4 regions of the Arthrobacter sp. 2RAF22 genome follow, and region 2 is predicted to be linked to each of the others. Evidence: riboswitches for the same ligand, from Rfam matches in the RefSeq annotation. Region 2 holds a riboswitch; each other region holds the start of a gene.
What was found. A riboswitch is a leader RNA that binds a small molecule or an ion and turns the genes downstream of it on or off. The one in region 2 is predicted to bind S-adenosylmethionine.
Positions count from the first base shown of each region.

Region 1: linked by a shared signal. The riboswitch ahead of AB4068_RS10475 (hypothetical protein) and the one ahead of AB4068_RS00725 (aminotransferase class V-fold PLP-dependent enzyme) in region 2 are both predicted to bind S-adenosylmethionine.
Region 3: linked by a shared signal. The riboswitch ahead of AB4068_RS06495 (DUF1737 domain-containing protein) and the one ahead of AB4068_RS00725 (aminotransferase class V-fold PLP-dependent enzyme) in region 2 are both predicted to bind S-adenosylmethionine.
Region 4: linked by a shared signal. The riboswitch ahead of metX (homoserine O-acetyltransferase MetX) and the one ahead of AB4068_RS00725 (aminotransferase class V-fold PLP-dependent enzyme) in region 2 are both predicted to bind S-adenosylmethionine.

Region 1 is NZ_JBFRGL010000011.1:61,915-65,431, reverse strand. It holds gene AB4068_RS10485 (VIT1/CCC1 transporter family protein) at 1-599, opposite strand, end outside; gene AB4068_RS10480 (hypothetical protein) at 867-1,055, shown strand; gene AB4068_RS10475 (hypothetical protein) at 1,081-1,401, opposite strand; SAM riboswitch class IV at 1,416-1,535, opposite strand; gene AB4068_RS10470 (sodium:solute symporter) at 1,617-3,149, opposite strand; gene AB4068_RS10465 (helix-turn-helix domain-containing protein) at 3,453-3,517, shown strand, end outside.
Region 2 is NZ_JBFRGL010000001.1:151,553-155,069, forward strand. It holds gene rsgA (ribosome small subunit-dependent GTPase A) at 1-630, shown strand, start outside; gene hisN (histidinol-phosphatase) at 690-1,502, shown strand; SAM riboswitch class IV at 1,663-1,775, shown strand; gene AB4068_RS00725 (aminotransferase class V-fold PLP-dependent enzyme) at 1,811-3,223, shown strand; gene AB4068_RS00730 (class I SAM-dependent methyltransferase) at 3,275-3,517, shown strand, end outside.
Region 3 is NZ_JBFRGL010000005.1:66,862-70,378, forward strand. It holds gene AB4068_RS06480 (ornithine cyclodeaminase) at 1-318, opposite strand, end outside; gene AB4068_RS06485 (Lrp/AsnC family transcriptional regulator) at 478-909, opposite strand; gene AB4068_RS06490 (hypothetical protein) at 965-1,324, shown strand; SAM riboswitch class IV at 1,429-1,541, shown strand; gene AB4068_RS06495 (DUF1737 domain-containing protein) at 1,552-1,809, shown strand; gene AB4068_RS06500 (rhodanese-like domain-containing protein) at 1,806-2,216, shown strand; gene AB4068_RS06505 (O-succinylhomoserine sulfhydrylase) at 2,217-3,425, shown strand; gene AB4068_RS06510 (glutamate--cysteine ligase 2) at 3,422-3,517, opposite strand, start outside.
Region 4 is NZ_JBFRGL010000014.1:16,551-20,067, reverse strand. It holds gene AB4068_RS11770 (S8 family peptidase) at 1-885, opposite strand, end outside; SAM riboswitch class IV at 1,101-1,216, shown strand; gene metX (homoserine O-acetyltransferase MetX) at 1,230-2,351, shown strand; gene AB4068_RS11760 (hypothetical protein) at 2,353-2,772, opposite strand; gene AB4068_RS11755 (SGNH/GDSL hydrolase family protein) at 2,838-3,517, opposite strand, start outside.

The sequences.
Region 1 (3,517 bases), on a different contig from region 2:
GTGGCGGGGACGCCGGTGGCCGCCATGCCCATCACGAGTGAGAGGTTGCTGACAAGGCCGTCGTTGGCGCCGAATACGGCCGCGCGGAAAGTGCCGGACAACCTGTTGCGGCCGCGCGTCGCCAGGCCGCGGACTACTTCCTCGTGGATCTGTTCGTCAGCCGCCATGGCGCGGGTCGCTGCTGGATCCTTCGCGTAAGGCGAGCGGCCTTCAGCCCTTTGGGCGAGGGCCAACACGAACACTGATCCAAAGTTCCGGGCGAGGAAGCCGAGCATTTGGCTTCGGATCGAGGCCGCCTTCGGCATGCCGGCATGTTCCCCGAGGAGCTTGAGCCAGTGTGCCTCGTGGCGGCCCTCGGCCTCTGCGAGTGCCAACAGGATTTCGCGTTCCTCGCCGTCGCGGCGCTGCGCCAGTTGGCGGTACACGGCGGCCTCGGCCCGCTCGTCCGCCAAGTACTGACGCCAGCGCTTGATGTCCGACGACGACGGGGGAGTCTTGGGGGCCGCTTCATCTTGCGATGGACTGCTTTGGTCCGAGGGATTGTCGGGATGCGCGTTGTCTGGATCTGTCGGGTTCTGTGGATCTGCGTGCGGGTGCACCGGGACTCCTGGGTTGCTGGGGCGGGCTTCATCGCCTCATTGCGGCTCCACTCTATCGCCAATTTCCGCGGTTTTTCGGCTGGCAATCCTCACTGGACATTTTAGGCGCGCCTCAAAAACGGGAGGCTCCCGGGAGGCCTTGACCGCGGCTGGGGGCAGTGCTGGGATGGATGGACAGGGTCCACGAATTGGCGGGGTAGCGTGGTGACCGGCTGCCTCATGTGCCTGTGCGATGGGCTCAGCGGCACGTCGAACGGAGGTTGCACCATGGACAGCACCGAAACCCACGCCCGTCACCCCGACCGTCCCACGGTCGAGGCCGATCCCGCCTACGACTACAGCGAAGACCTTGAGGTGGACGAGGACTGGGAGGAACAATCCGAGGTCCTCGACGACGACGAACGGGTGGTTCCGCTCGACGCAGAGGAACACCGCGAGGACGAAGAGTTCGAATAGCCCCGGGCTCGCTAAACCCTGGGCGCTAAAACGCGCTCAGGATGAAGTGCCTCTGCACGCCTGCCCGGTGCCCGGTTGCCGCCACCGTCAGGGTGAGTTTCCGTGTGGCGGGGAACCAGCGGGCGGGCTGGACCGCTTTTGAAAGGGCTTGGGTGATGAGCCGCGGCTCATGGTGCCAATAGCGTTCCAGGTTTCCGTCCACGACGAACGTGACGGAGCCTTGGGAGAGGTCGACGCCGGGAATCACCCGGACGAATTCGTCCACCCGGCGGGGACGGGGCGACAAGAGGGTGCTGGGCTGGGTGGTGCGGTCGGCTATGGCGGTGGCGCCGTTTTCGAAAGGCATGGCCTTCTCCTGTGGAGTTGCTCTTGCCCGTTCGGTTGTCTCTGGTCCGAGCCGGGCCGCTTCTTCATCCGAACCACCCGTGAACATGGGGTTGGCGTGTGGCAAGTCGGAGCTTGGCGCCACATCTCTTGAAGCTCTTCCTACTGTACATGCGACGGCGGCGCCGCACCCCGGAAAAAGGTGCGGCGCCGCCGTCGTACTTGACTCTGTGAAACTTAGTGGCTGGCCACCGGGTGGGCCTCCAGCGGGAGTTCCTCGGTGACTCCTCCGGCGACGCGACGGTCCCATGCTTCGCGGACCTGGGGCTCCGTGGGAGGCGTCAGCAGCGAGACCACGACGTACACCAGCAACGAGGCTCCGAGGCCCCAGTAGATGGGATCGTTGGCGTAGACGCCGTCTTCGCTGGGAATGATTCCCGTGGCATAGGCGATCAGCAGGGCCAGTGTGAGTACGGACCCCACGGCCATGGACCAGGCCGCGGCAATACCGGTGCCCCGCTTCCAGACCAGGCCACCCAGGATGGCAACCAGCAGGCCGCCCACCAGGATGTCGTAGGCGATGGTCAGGGCGACCACGACGTCTTGCGCCGCCATGGATATCAACACGGCCACGATGCCCAGTCCGAGGACCCAGTAGCGGTTGGCCTTGACGTCGTGCTCGGGGTTCTCGGTGTCGTCGGTGTTGATGGTCTTGCCGAACCAGCTGGCCACGAACGGGACCACGTCGGCGCGGGCAACGGTGGCCGCGGCGATGAGGGCTCCGGAAGCCGTGGACATCATGGCCGCGACCGCAGCGGCCATCACGAGGCCGCCGATGCCGATCGGCAGGATGTGCGTTGCAACCTCGGCGTAGACGACGTCCTTGCCGAGGGCCTTCACGTCGATGTTGGGCAGTGCCACGCGGGCGGCAAGGCCGATCAATGCGCCGGCGACGCCGTACAGGACGCAGTAGATACCCGCGGTGGCACCGCCCCAACGGGCCACCTTGGGAGTCTTGGCGGTGAAGACGCGCTGCCAGATGTCCTGGCCGATCAGCAGGCCCAGGGTGTAGACCACGAAGTACGTGATGATGGTTTGTGCCCCGATGCCGTCCAACTGGAAGAAGCTGGCGTCAACGCGGGCACGGATGCCATCGAAGCCGCCTGCGGCGTTCAGGACGAACGGGAGCATGAGGAAGAAGATGCCCACGGTCTTGATGATGAACTGCACCTGGTCGGCGAGGGTGATGGACCACATGCCGCCGATCGTTGAGTAGACCAGGACGATTGCGCCGCCGACGGCGATGGCGAGCCAGCGCTCCCAGCCGAAGAGTACAACGAAGATGGTGGCGTAGGCGCCCGTGGACGTGGCGCACAGCATCAGGGTGTAGGCGAGCATGACGATGCCGGAAGTCTGTGTGGCGCGCTGTCCGTAACGCAGGCTCAGCATCTGGGAGACCGTGTAGATCTTCAGCCGCTGGATGGTGCCGGCGAAAAGCAGGCTCAGGAGGAGCACGCCCGAACCGATCGCGACAACCAGCCACATGCCGGAGACGCCGAACTTGTAGCCGAGGCCGACGCCGCCAACCGTCGATGCGCCGCCGAGGACGACTGCGGCCATGGTGCCGGTGTAGAGCATCGGACCGAGGCGGCGTCCTGCCACGAGGAAGTCGCTGTTGTTCTTGGTGCGCGACTTGCCCCACCAGCCGAAGGCCAGCATGGCGAGCAAATACACCACCACGATCGCAATATTGATGAACGAAGAGTCCACGGTTGGCTCCTGAAAGTGATGCGCAGAGCCCTTGGGGATTCCGACGCCGGTCCGCTGGGTTTCGTTGCGGGTTGCGGAAGGTCTCTGCGCTGGTGATTGGGGAGAGTAGTCTGTGATGTATGCCTCACAAACAACACTTGTTGCCTATGAGGATACGTAGTGATGCGAGTAACAGTCAAGGTGCTGTCTCGCCCAGCGGACTCATCGGCGCTCCTCCAGCTTGCCAAAGGCCCTGCCGCGCGGGCGATCCGGCTACTATTGCTGCAATGACAGGGCCGCAGAAACGGCCTGAAAGGTTCGTGAATGAAGGCTCTCCCCGTTGAACCGAGCAATGTCCCCGTTGCCATCGGTTCCAGAATCCGTGCCGC
Region 2 (3,517 bases):
ACCAAGGCAGATGTCAAGGATCCGACGGAACTACTCGCCAACTATGTGAGCCTCGGTTTCCCCATCATCATCAGCCGGACGGCCGACGCAGGCGCCTCCGGAATCGACGCCCGCTCCGACGACGGCCTGTCCGCCCGCCTCGACAGTGACGCCGTCGGCCAGTTGCGGGACTACCTCGACGGCAAGGTCACCGTCCTCCTGGGCCATTCAGGCGTCGGGAAGTCCACTATGGTGAACGCCCTCACCGGGGCCGAGCGCGCCACAGGCGGGGTCAACGCCGTGACGGGGCGCGGACGCCACACCTCGTCCTCTGCCCTCGCACTGAAGCTCAGCGACGCCCCTGGCGGAAGCTGGATCATCGATACGCCCGGCATCCGTTCTTTCGGCCTCGCCCACGTGAACCCGGACCGCATCCTGCACGCCTTCCCGGACCTGGAGCCGGGGACGGAAAGGTGCGAGCGTGGTTGCAAGCACGATGCCTCCGCCGTTCGATGCGGGCTGGATTCCTGGGTCGCCGAAGGCCACGCGGGCGAGGCCGGCCCCGCCCGCCTTGCATCGCTCCGCAGGCTCCTTGGTGCGGACCCGCGCATGGAAGCCCAAGAGGCCAAGGAACTGGGTACGGTCAACTAACTCAGCGCATGCCGTCCTACCTCCCCGGCTCACCGGCGAATAGACGGTAGTTTGGAACCATGACCCAACCCGATTCGAGCTACAACGACGACCTACGGCTGGCCCATGTGCTGGCCGATTCCGTCGATTCCCTGACAATGGAGCGGTTCAAGGCGCTGGACCTCCAGGTGGAGACCAAACCCGACCTGAGCCCAGTCACCGATGCCGACAAAGCCGCCGAGGAAGCAATCCGTGGGCAGCTCTCCCGCTCCCGGCCCCGCGACGCCGTCCTCGGCGAAGAATTCGGCAGCACGGGCCACGGCTCCAGGCGTTGGATCATCGATCCCATCGATGGGACCAAGAACTTCGTGCGCGGCGTACCCGTCTGGGCTACGCTCATCGCCCTCGTGGACGAGGGCGAAGTAGTAGTGGGGCTCGTGAGCGCTCCGGCGCTCGGCAAGCGTTGGTGGGCGGCCAAGGGCTCCGGCGCCTACATGGGCCGGTCGCTGGCCGCCGCCACCCGGTTGAAAGTTTCCAACGTGTCCCGGCTCGAAGACGCCTCGCTTTCCTACTCCGAGCTTTCCGAGTGGAAGCAGCACGGGAAGCTGGACAACTTCCTGGGCCTCGAGAACGATGTCTGGCGCAGCCGTGCGTACGGCGATTTCTGGTCCTACTGTCTCGTTGCCGAGGGCGCCGTGGACATCGCCGCCGAACCGGAACTCCAGGTCTACGACATGGCCGCCTTGGTGCCGATCGTCACCGAGGCCGGCGGACGCTTCACATCCCTGGATGGCGCGGACGGCCCCTTCGGCGGAAACGCCGTCGCCACTAACTCGATCCTCCATTCCGAGGTCCTCAAGAGGCTCAACCCCGAACTCGACGACCTTCTGTAGCCCCTCCTGTTCACTGAATAAACGACGGCGGACGCCCCCTTTTAGGGGCGTCCGCTGCTTTTTCTTCGGCTGAAGGCACATTTTTCGGGCGGTGTAACAATCCGCTTAACAATCGCGGTCACATTGGAACCCGCCTCGCCGGTGTCCTACTCTCTTTACAGGTCACGAGTGCCAGCGCGAAACCCCGGTTTGCTGGCCGGCAACCCTCCATCGCGGCGGGGTGCCCCGGGTGACGACCCGGCCGGTCCGGAACGGATGCGGCAAGCGCGGACCCCCTGCACGCAGGGGTCCCTCTTGAGTGAGGTCCCATGAGCACAGCCACAATTACTTCTACGGCTCTTTCGCAGCACCACGAAACCGCACAGCAGCTGCCTCGGGCATCCCGCCCGCTGGCCGCGGTCACCGGCGCGGAGTTGCAGGCACCCCTGATCCAGGGCGGCCACATCCGCTACGCCAACCTTGACTACGGCGCATCCGCACCTGCCCTGACGGTTGTTTCCGCGTACCTCAACGAGATCCTGCCGTACTACGCGAGTGTGCACCGCGGCGCAGGCTACGCCTCCCAAATCAGCACCTCCGTCTACGAAAACGCCCGCAACATCGTCCGTGACTTTGTTGGCGGACGGCCGGACGATTCCGTCATTTTCACGCGCAACACCACCGATTCCCTCAATCTCCTGGCCGGCTGCCTGCCGGTCACAGACGGCAAGCACACCGACGAAGTCCTTTACCTGGACATCGAGCACCACGCAAACCTGCTGCCGTGGCAAGGCGTCCCCCACCGAAGCATTGTTGCCGCGGAAACCTTGTCGGAGACCGTAGCCAATGTCCGCACAGCCCTCTCCCATGGTGGCGTCAGCCTCCTGGCTGTCACCGGCGCGTCGAATGTGACCGGCGAAATCCTGCCCATCAAGGAACTAGCTGCCTTGGCCCACGAATTCGGGGCGCGGATTGTGGTGGACGCGGCGCAACTTGCCCCGCATCGCCGCATCAACATCGCCGCCGCGGATGTCGACTACTTGGTTTTCTCGGGGCACAAGCTTTATGCCCCGTTCGGCGCGGGGGTCCTGGTGGGCCGTCCCGACTGGCTCGACGCCGGCACGCCGCACCTGGCAGGAGGCGGCGCCGTCCGGGAGGCACGCCTCGATTCCGTCAGCTGGGCCACGGGACCGGCCAGGCACGAAGGCGGCTCGCCGAACGTTCTCGGTGCGGCCACCCTCGCCCGGGCCACACAAGTCATCGCCAGCCTCGACCACGACGAATGGCACGCCCACGAGGCCGCCATCCGCTCGCACCTGGTCGAAGGCCTCAAGGAAATCGACGGCGTGACCGTGCACCAGATCTTCAGCGACACCGATCCCGAGGACACCATCGGCGTCGTGAACTTCTCGCTCCAGGGCTACGACGCCGGACTTGTGGCGGCCTATCTTGCGGCCGAGCACGGCATTGGCCTGCGCGACGGGCGCTTTTGCGCCCACCCGCTGCTCAAGCGCCTCGGTCTTCCCTCCGGATCCCTCCGGGCCAGTTTCGGCGTAGGATCGCGTTTGGAAGACGCCACTCGGCTCATCGCGGGCATCCAGGCGCTCAAGAGCAATGGCCTCGGTTGGGACTACGTGGTGGACGCCGGCCGTTGGGTGCCCGCGAACGATCACCGCAGCTACCCGGAATGGGCTCCCAACACTCCCGGGACCGCGGGCGCAGCTCCGTGCAGCACCGACTGATTGCGGTAGATTCGTAGGGTATTTTTTCCTGTCCTACGAAGGAGTTTCCGCGTGGCCCCGCGACCCAAAGGCACGTCAGCCGGCCCCAAGCTCTATGAGGAACGGCGCCTTGAACTCGGTCAGAGTTTCCAGGACGGCGGAGAGCACTATGACCGTGTCCGGCCCGGATACCCCGCGGATTCAGCTGACTGGCTGCTGCCGGAAGGCGCGCGGGACGCGGCAGACATCGGCGCGGGCACCGGAAAGTTCACAGCGCTCCTCGTCGAGCGCGGGCTGGCGGTGTCCGCAGTGGAC
Region 3 (3,517 bases), on a different contig from region 2:
TGTCATCTCCGCAAGGAACGTCGGGTAGCCGTTGTGGACGTCGGACAGGACACCGAAAGCTGTCACGGTCTGGAAGCCGCGCGCGGGATTCGAGGGGTGTCCGTTTACATACTTGAAGCCGTAGGTTTCCTGGTCGCTGGTGGGCATCAGCTCGATGACGCCAAATGGCGTGTGGCTTGCCACTCGCGGAGTCTTGTCAAAAGATTCCCACCGCTGGAAGTCGTCTTCCAGGTACTGCATCATCTCCGAGATGATGGTCTCCGGGCCCCGTCCGGCCGTCCAACGAACCATATTGCGGACATCGACAAAGCGCGTCATATGCGCTCCTTTCCCTCATAAGCACTGTTGCTACGAGGCTAGGGAGCGGCGATATGCATCCACAATTGCCAAAGTATGTACTTTTCATTGAAAACATGCACAAAATGATGACTGCTTATGCACACAATGATCAACGGCAGGCGCCCGTCATAAAAGCGACTATCGCAGGACGGAACTGAGCAGCAGGCTCGTCTCGCTATTGACGATCCCCTCGATCCCGCGGATCCTGCCCAACACCTGGTCAAAGTCGCTGAGGCTTTCCGTGCGCAACTCGGCCACGAGATCCCAACCGCCGTTCGTGGTGTGTAGCGCCCAAATCTCGGGAAGTCCGCGGAGTTGGCGAATGACCTTGTCCGCCGACCTTCCCTCCACGGCAATGAGCGCAATGGCCCGGATCGCAAGTGGATCCACCTCGTCGCGCACCCTCGCGGTGAAGCCAACGCTGGTCCCCGAGGAGACAAGACGCTCAAGCCGGCTATTCACGGTGGCCCGAGCAACGCCCAGCTTGCGCGCAAGGCTCGCCACGGAGGCCCTGCCGTCCTCCCGGAGAGCGGAGAGGAGCTGGCGGTCAAGGTCGGTGAGTGCTGCCATAAAGATAAACGTATCGCCCATTCCCCAAGCGGGCCTGAGTCCGTAGGGTATCGACATGAGCATCTACATCAGCCCCGACTCTGCTGCATGGTCCCTGACGGCCATGGCGACTGGTGCGTCAGCGGGATCAATCGATGATGCAAATGGCATGTCCAACTTGGTGAAAGAAATCTACGAGACAGAAGGTTTCGAAGCCCTGTCGGGTGTGGTTTTTGCCTTGGCTCATCACAACAGCCTCTCGCTGCATGCACTCGCCACGGCCACCGGGATATCCGTCCACGAACTGCTGGAAATCCGGAAGCATCAAGGTTCCACTTTTCATCACTCCCCTACGGCAGTAGCGTCGCGGTTCGACGCCATTCCACCCCGGATCCAGGCGAGCCTGGAACCGCTGCCCAATGAAACCGAGTCCTAGGACGCTGGCACCCCAGCCCTCGCCAGCCTGGCTGCCGTCCGGTTACGGAACATGACGACGGCCGGTGATGCAGGCCGCCGTCGTGGATGTTATTTTTCTTCTTGAGTAATGAGCACCAGCGTGAAGCCCTGACTTGCTGGTCGGCAACCCTCTCTCCGGCGGGGTGCCTCAGGTGACTACTCGGCGTATCGACACTTTCGAACTGCAAGCGTGACTGAGGAGCACCAATGCCTGAACCCACCGAAGAAAAACTCTCGTACCGTCTCATCACGGGCCCTGACACCAAGGAATTCTGCGAGCGGATCTCCACCGCTCTCGCGGAGGGATACGTGTTGCACGGCAGCCCGGCCGCGACCTTCAACGGCACGGACGTAATCGTGGCACAGGCCATCGTCCTGCCCGCGGCAATCGCGAGCGCGGATGCCGCCGTTGCCAATGCGGTGGATCAGCTTGATGAAGAGTTCGACGGCGAGGGCCACGCATGAGCTACGCAGGCGACCTCAGCCCGCACGACGCCTGGGCCAAGCTTGAGCAGGGCGCCATCCTGGTGGACGTCCGCACCGAAGGCGAGTGGGCACACATCGGCATCCCGGACACCAAAGCCACCGAGAACGATCCCCTGTTTATCCAGTGGAACCTGGCCGGAGGCATCCCCAACACCCGTTTCATCGAAGAGTTGACGCAGCAGGCCCCGGAGGCGGACGGCACCGAACTGGTTTTCCTCTGCCGCTCCGGACAGCGCTCCATCGCCGCCGCGATTGCCGCCACCCAGGCCGGCTACACCTCCTACAACGTCCTCGAGGGCTTTGAGGGCGAGCCGGACCGCTACGGCGAGCGAACCGTGAACGGCTGGAAAAACCGTGGACTTCCGACGAACCTGGGGAACATCTAAGTGACCTTCAACCCTGACGCCGCCAGCTGGAGCCCTGACACCCAGGCCGTCCGCGGCGGTCTTGACCGTACCAACTTCCAGGAAACGTCCGAGGCCGTCTTCCTGAACTCCGGCTTCGTCTACGAGTCCGCCGCAGCCGCCGAGCGAGCATTTACGGGCGAGGACGAACGCTTCGTCTACTCCCGTTACGGCAACCCCTCCGTAGCTACCTTCCAGGAGCGCCTCCGCCTGCTCGAAGGCACCGAAGCGTGCTTCGCGACGGCGTCGGGCATGTCCGCTGTCTTCACCGCCCTCGGTGCGTTGCTTGCTGCCGGTGACCGAGTAGTTGCCGCCCGCTCGCTCTTCGGCTCCTGTTTCGTCATCCTCAATGAGATCCTGCCGCGCTGGGGCGTCGAGACCGTCTTCGTCGACGGGCCTGACTTGGACCAGTGGCGTGCCGCTCTGTCCGAGCCGACAACGGCAGTGTTCTTCGAGTCGCCGTCGAACCCCATGCAGGAAATCGTGGACATCGCCGCGGTGAGCGAGCTGGCCCACGCGGCCGGCGCCACGGTGGTCGTCGACAACGTCTTCGCCACTCCCCTCCTGCAGCGCTGCGGCGATCTCGGAGCAGACGTGATTGTCTACTCGGGCACCAAGCACATCGACGGCCAGGGCCGGGTCCTCGGCGGAGCGATCCTGGGCACCAAGGAGTTCATCGACGGTCCCGTCAAGCAGCTCATGCGGCACACCGGTCCGTCGCTTTCCGCGTTCAACGCCTGGGTCCTGACCAAGGGCCTGGAGACGATGGCGCTGCGTGTCAACCACTCCTCGGCGTCTGCGATGCGGATCGCCGAGTGGCTCGAGGAACAGCCGGCCATCAGCTGGGTCAAGTACCCGCTGCTGAAGTCGCACCCGCAGTTCGAGCTCGCCGCAAAGCAAATGAAGGCCGGCGGAACTGTGCTCACCTTCGAGCTGCTCCCCTCCGCGGGGCGATCGGCGAAGGAGGCCGCTTTCGCGCTGCTGGACGGGCTCGCCGTCATCGACATCTCGAACAACCTCGGCGACTCCAAGTCCCTCATCACCCATCCCGCCACCACCACGCACCGTGCCATGGGTCCGGAAGGCCGCGCGGCAATTGGCCTGAGCGACGGCGTCGTGCGGCTTTCGGTGGGGCTGGAGGATGTGGACGATCTCATCGGGGACCTCGAGCCGGCCCTCAAGCAGGTCTAGCCGGGCGCTTCGCGCCAGTCCTGGCGCACCCAGGTGAGGACGGGTTGCGGCTTGGTGTCGCTCTCGTCCCTCTCTGAGCGCATCGTGATCTG
Region 4 (3,517 bases), on a different contig from region 2:
CACGGTGAGGGCTGCGGGCACTCGGCCAGGGGAGCGTGTGCACGCGTCGACGCTGCTATTTCCTGCAGCCAAGGTTACCGTGATCCCGCTGTCAATCGCGCCTTGGACGGCGGCGTCCAGGCTCTGGTCCGTACCGGTCAGGAGGCTAAGGCTAAGGTTGGCGACAGCGGGTTGACCGGCTTGGTGATGCTGAACGATCCAGTCGAGAGCGGCAATGACATCGAGTGACGATCCGCCCCCGGCGCAGTTGAGCGCTCGTACGGGCACGATCGTTGCCGCTTTGGCCATCCCAAAGGTGGCTCCTGCTGCGATTCCCGAGACGTGCGTGCCGTGGCCGTTGCAGTCTGTGGTTCCCTTGCCGTCGTCCACGCCGTTGTTGCTTCCAATGCCGACGGCGTTATATCCGACCGTCACGCGTCCGCCGAAGTCTTGGTGGGTGGCCAACACGCCGGTGTCCACCACGTAGATCGGTACCCCGGCGCCGCTCGAAGGCGGCGTGTAGCTCCCAGACAAGGGCAGGGATCTCTGGTCGGTCCGGTCAAGGTTCCAGGGTGCCGGTGCTTGAGTGTCTGAAATCCGCACCGGCATATCCCGGTCCACGGACACAACCCGGCTCGACTTCGCCAACGCAGCGGCCTTCGCTGGCGTCGCCGTGACGACCGCGGCCTTCACGGCATGCGTGAACGTCTTGTCCACCGAGACTCCCTGCGAGCGCAGCTCCGCGGTCTTCCCGTCAACGTCGGTGCCTTCGGCGTAGTGGACCACGTATCTGTCTTCGCCTGCTGCCGGAGTCGTGTCGGCGTGCGCCGGCAGCGGCACTCCCACGGTGAAACCTGATACCAGCAAGAACAGGGCTATTGGAACGACGCCGGATGGCTTTTTCACGAGCTTCAATCTTCCTGTGACGCACAGTGGCGGCGGAGACATCCGAAGGATGCAGACTGCTGCGCCCAATTCTATCTCCAGTCACACAGGCATCACCCGTCTCTTCAATTTCAGACATCCACAACCCCGGCTTCGTGAACAAAACGCGGCCAAGTGTCACAAAGCTGTCATAATCTTCGTCAGAAGGGGTCCGGTTTTCCTAGACTCTTCCCATAGGTCATGAGTGCCAGCGACAGCCCCGGCTTGCTGGCCGGCAACCCTCCTTTCGCGGCGGGGTGCCCCGGGTGAAGACCTGGCCCTTCGCTGTGTTGGCGGCGGGCAAGCGCGATGTGAGGTGTCGACGAATGACAATTGCTGCAACAGCCATACCCCTTTCCGGTACCCAGGACGGAACCCTCAAGTATGTTTCCGTAGGAGGGCTCGAACTGGAGGCCGGGGGTTTCCTCCCTGAGGTCGTCCTTGCGTACGAGACATGGGGCCGGCTCAACGCCGACGCTTCCAACGCCGTCCTCGTGGAGCATGCACTGACCGGCAGCACCCATGTGGCCCGTGGCGAGAGCGATGAAGAAGGCTGGTGGGAGCAACTCGTTGGTCCCGGCGCCACCATCGACACGGACCGCTACTTCGTGGTCTCCGTCAACATCGTGGGAGGCTGCTACGGCAGCACCGGGCCGTCGTCGAGCGCTCCTGACGGCAAGCCGTGGGGCTCCCGCTTCCCGCTCGTCACCCTGCGGGACAGCACCATAGCCGAAGCCCGGCTGGCCGACGCCTTGGGGATCCACAGCTGGCATACCGTGGTGGGAGGGTCCATGGGCGGTGCCCGCGCACTGGAATGGGCCGTCAGCTATCCGGACCGCGTCAAGCGATGTGCCGTGATTTCGATCGGGGCGTACAGCACTGCCGAACAGATTGCGTTCGCGCAGGCCCAGACTCTCGCCATCCGGCAGGACGCCGACTTCAAGGGCGGCGACTACTACGGCCAGGCAGCGCCCGAGGCGGGGCTGGCCCTTGCCCGGCGGATCGCCCACATCACCTACCGTTCGGCGGATGAACTGGACTTCCGCTTCGGCAGGAACGCCCAAGGCGGCGAGGCGCCCCTGCAGGCTGCGGCCTTAGGGGACCGGGGCCGCTACCAGGTGGAGAGCTACCTCGACCACCAGGGACGAAAGCTGGTCCAGCGCTTCGACGCCAACAGCTACATCGCCATCACTGAGGCGCTCATGAGCCACGACATCACTCGCGGCCGGGGCTCATTGGAGGACGCGCTGTCCGTGGCCACGGCGAAGTTCTTCGTTGCCTCGGTGGACTCGGACCGGCTCTATTTCCCGGAACAATCGCACGAGCTGGCCAAGGCCTTGCCCGGAGAAGTCCCCGTTCATGTGATCGAGGCGCCCATCGGGCACGACGGTTTCCTCACCGAGATCGGCCAGCTCGGCCCCCAGCTGCGGGAGGCGTTCTTCGGCTGAATCAGCCGTTCATGATCTCCTGGCGGAGCTTCATGTAGTCCTCCATGGCAATTTTCCCGTCGCTGTACTCCTGGTCGAGTTCGGCCAGTTTCCGTGCCCGGTAGCCTTGCGGCGCGCTGTCCGGCTGGGGCGCGCTGTTCGCTTGCGGAGTAGACGACGGCGGAGCGGCCTGAGGTCCGGGCATTCCCACCGGGGGTTGCGGCTCAGCCGGGAAGATGACCGGGGGTTGCTCCGGGTATCCGACGGGGTAGTGCTGTGGAGGATAGGGCTGCCCGGGGTAATCCTGCGGAGGATAGGGCTGCCCGGGGTAATCCTGCGGAGGGAAGTCCCGTAGCCTGCGCTGGCGCGATCGGTTGTACATGCGGATCCCCATGGGAATCAGCCAAGAGCAGACGATGATCCAGAAGATCACATTGTTCACGGTGGAGGGCCTCCCTAGTCTTTCACCAGCTTAGCCCCGCTCCCTGTGACCCACACGGCTCCCGTTCAGCTCCGGGGCAGGATGGTGTCGGCAGGACCGAAGACGGGTCCCGGCGTCGGGCGTTTCGGCAGGATGCCGTCGCCGGAGGAGCGGTGCCGGATCCGGCGGATGACCCACGGGACAAAATACTCCCGGGCCCATACGAGGTCGCCCGAGCGGGCCTCGCGCCAGCTGCGCTGGGGGAGCGGCTTGGGGAACAGCGGCTCGAGGTTGTGGGGCACATTGAGTGAATCGAGGACCATCGCCGCGATGGTGTGATGGCCGAGCGGCGAGAAGTGCAGGCGGTCTTCGTCCCACATCTGGGAGTTGGAGAGTTGCCGCAGGGACCACATATCGGCGATCACGGCATCGTGGCGGGCGGCCACCGTGCGGAGGTTTTCGTTGTAGATGGCCACTTTGCCGCGGATCCGGCCGAGGACCGATGACGCGGTGTCCGGACCGTTGAAGAGAACCACGGTGGCGCCGTCGGAACTCAGGGTCTGCACTGCGGCATCGAGTTTCTCGGCCAAGGCGTCGGGATCGCCGCCGGGACGGATGAGGTCGTTGCCGCCTGCGGAGATGCTCACGAGGTCCGGCTTGAGGTCCCTGCACGGGCCAAGTTGTTCGTCGAGGATCTGCTGAAGCAACCGCCCGCGGATGGCCAGGTTGGCGTAGGCGAAATCCCGGTGTCCCCGGCTCAGTTCCT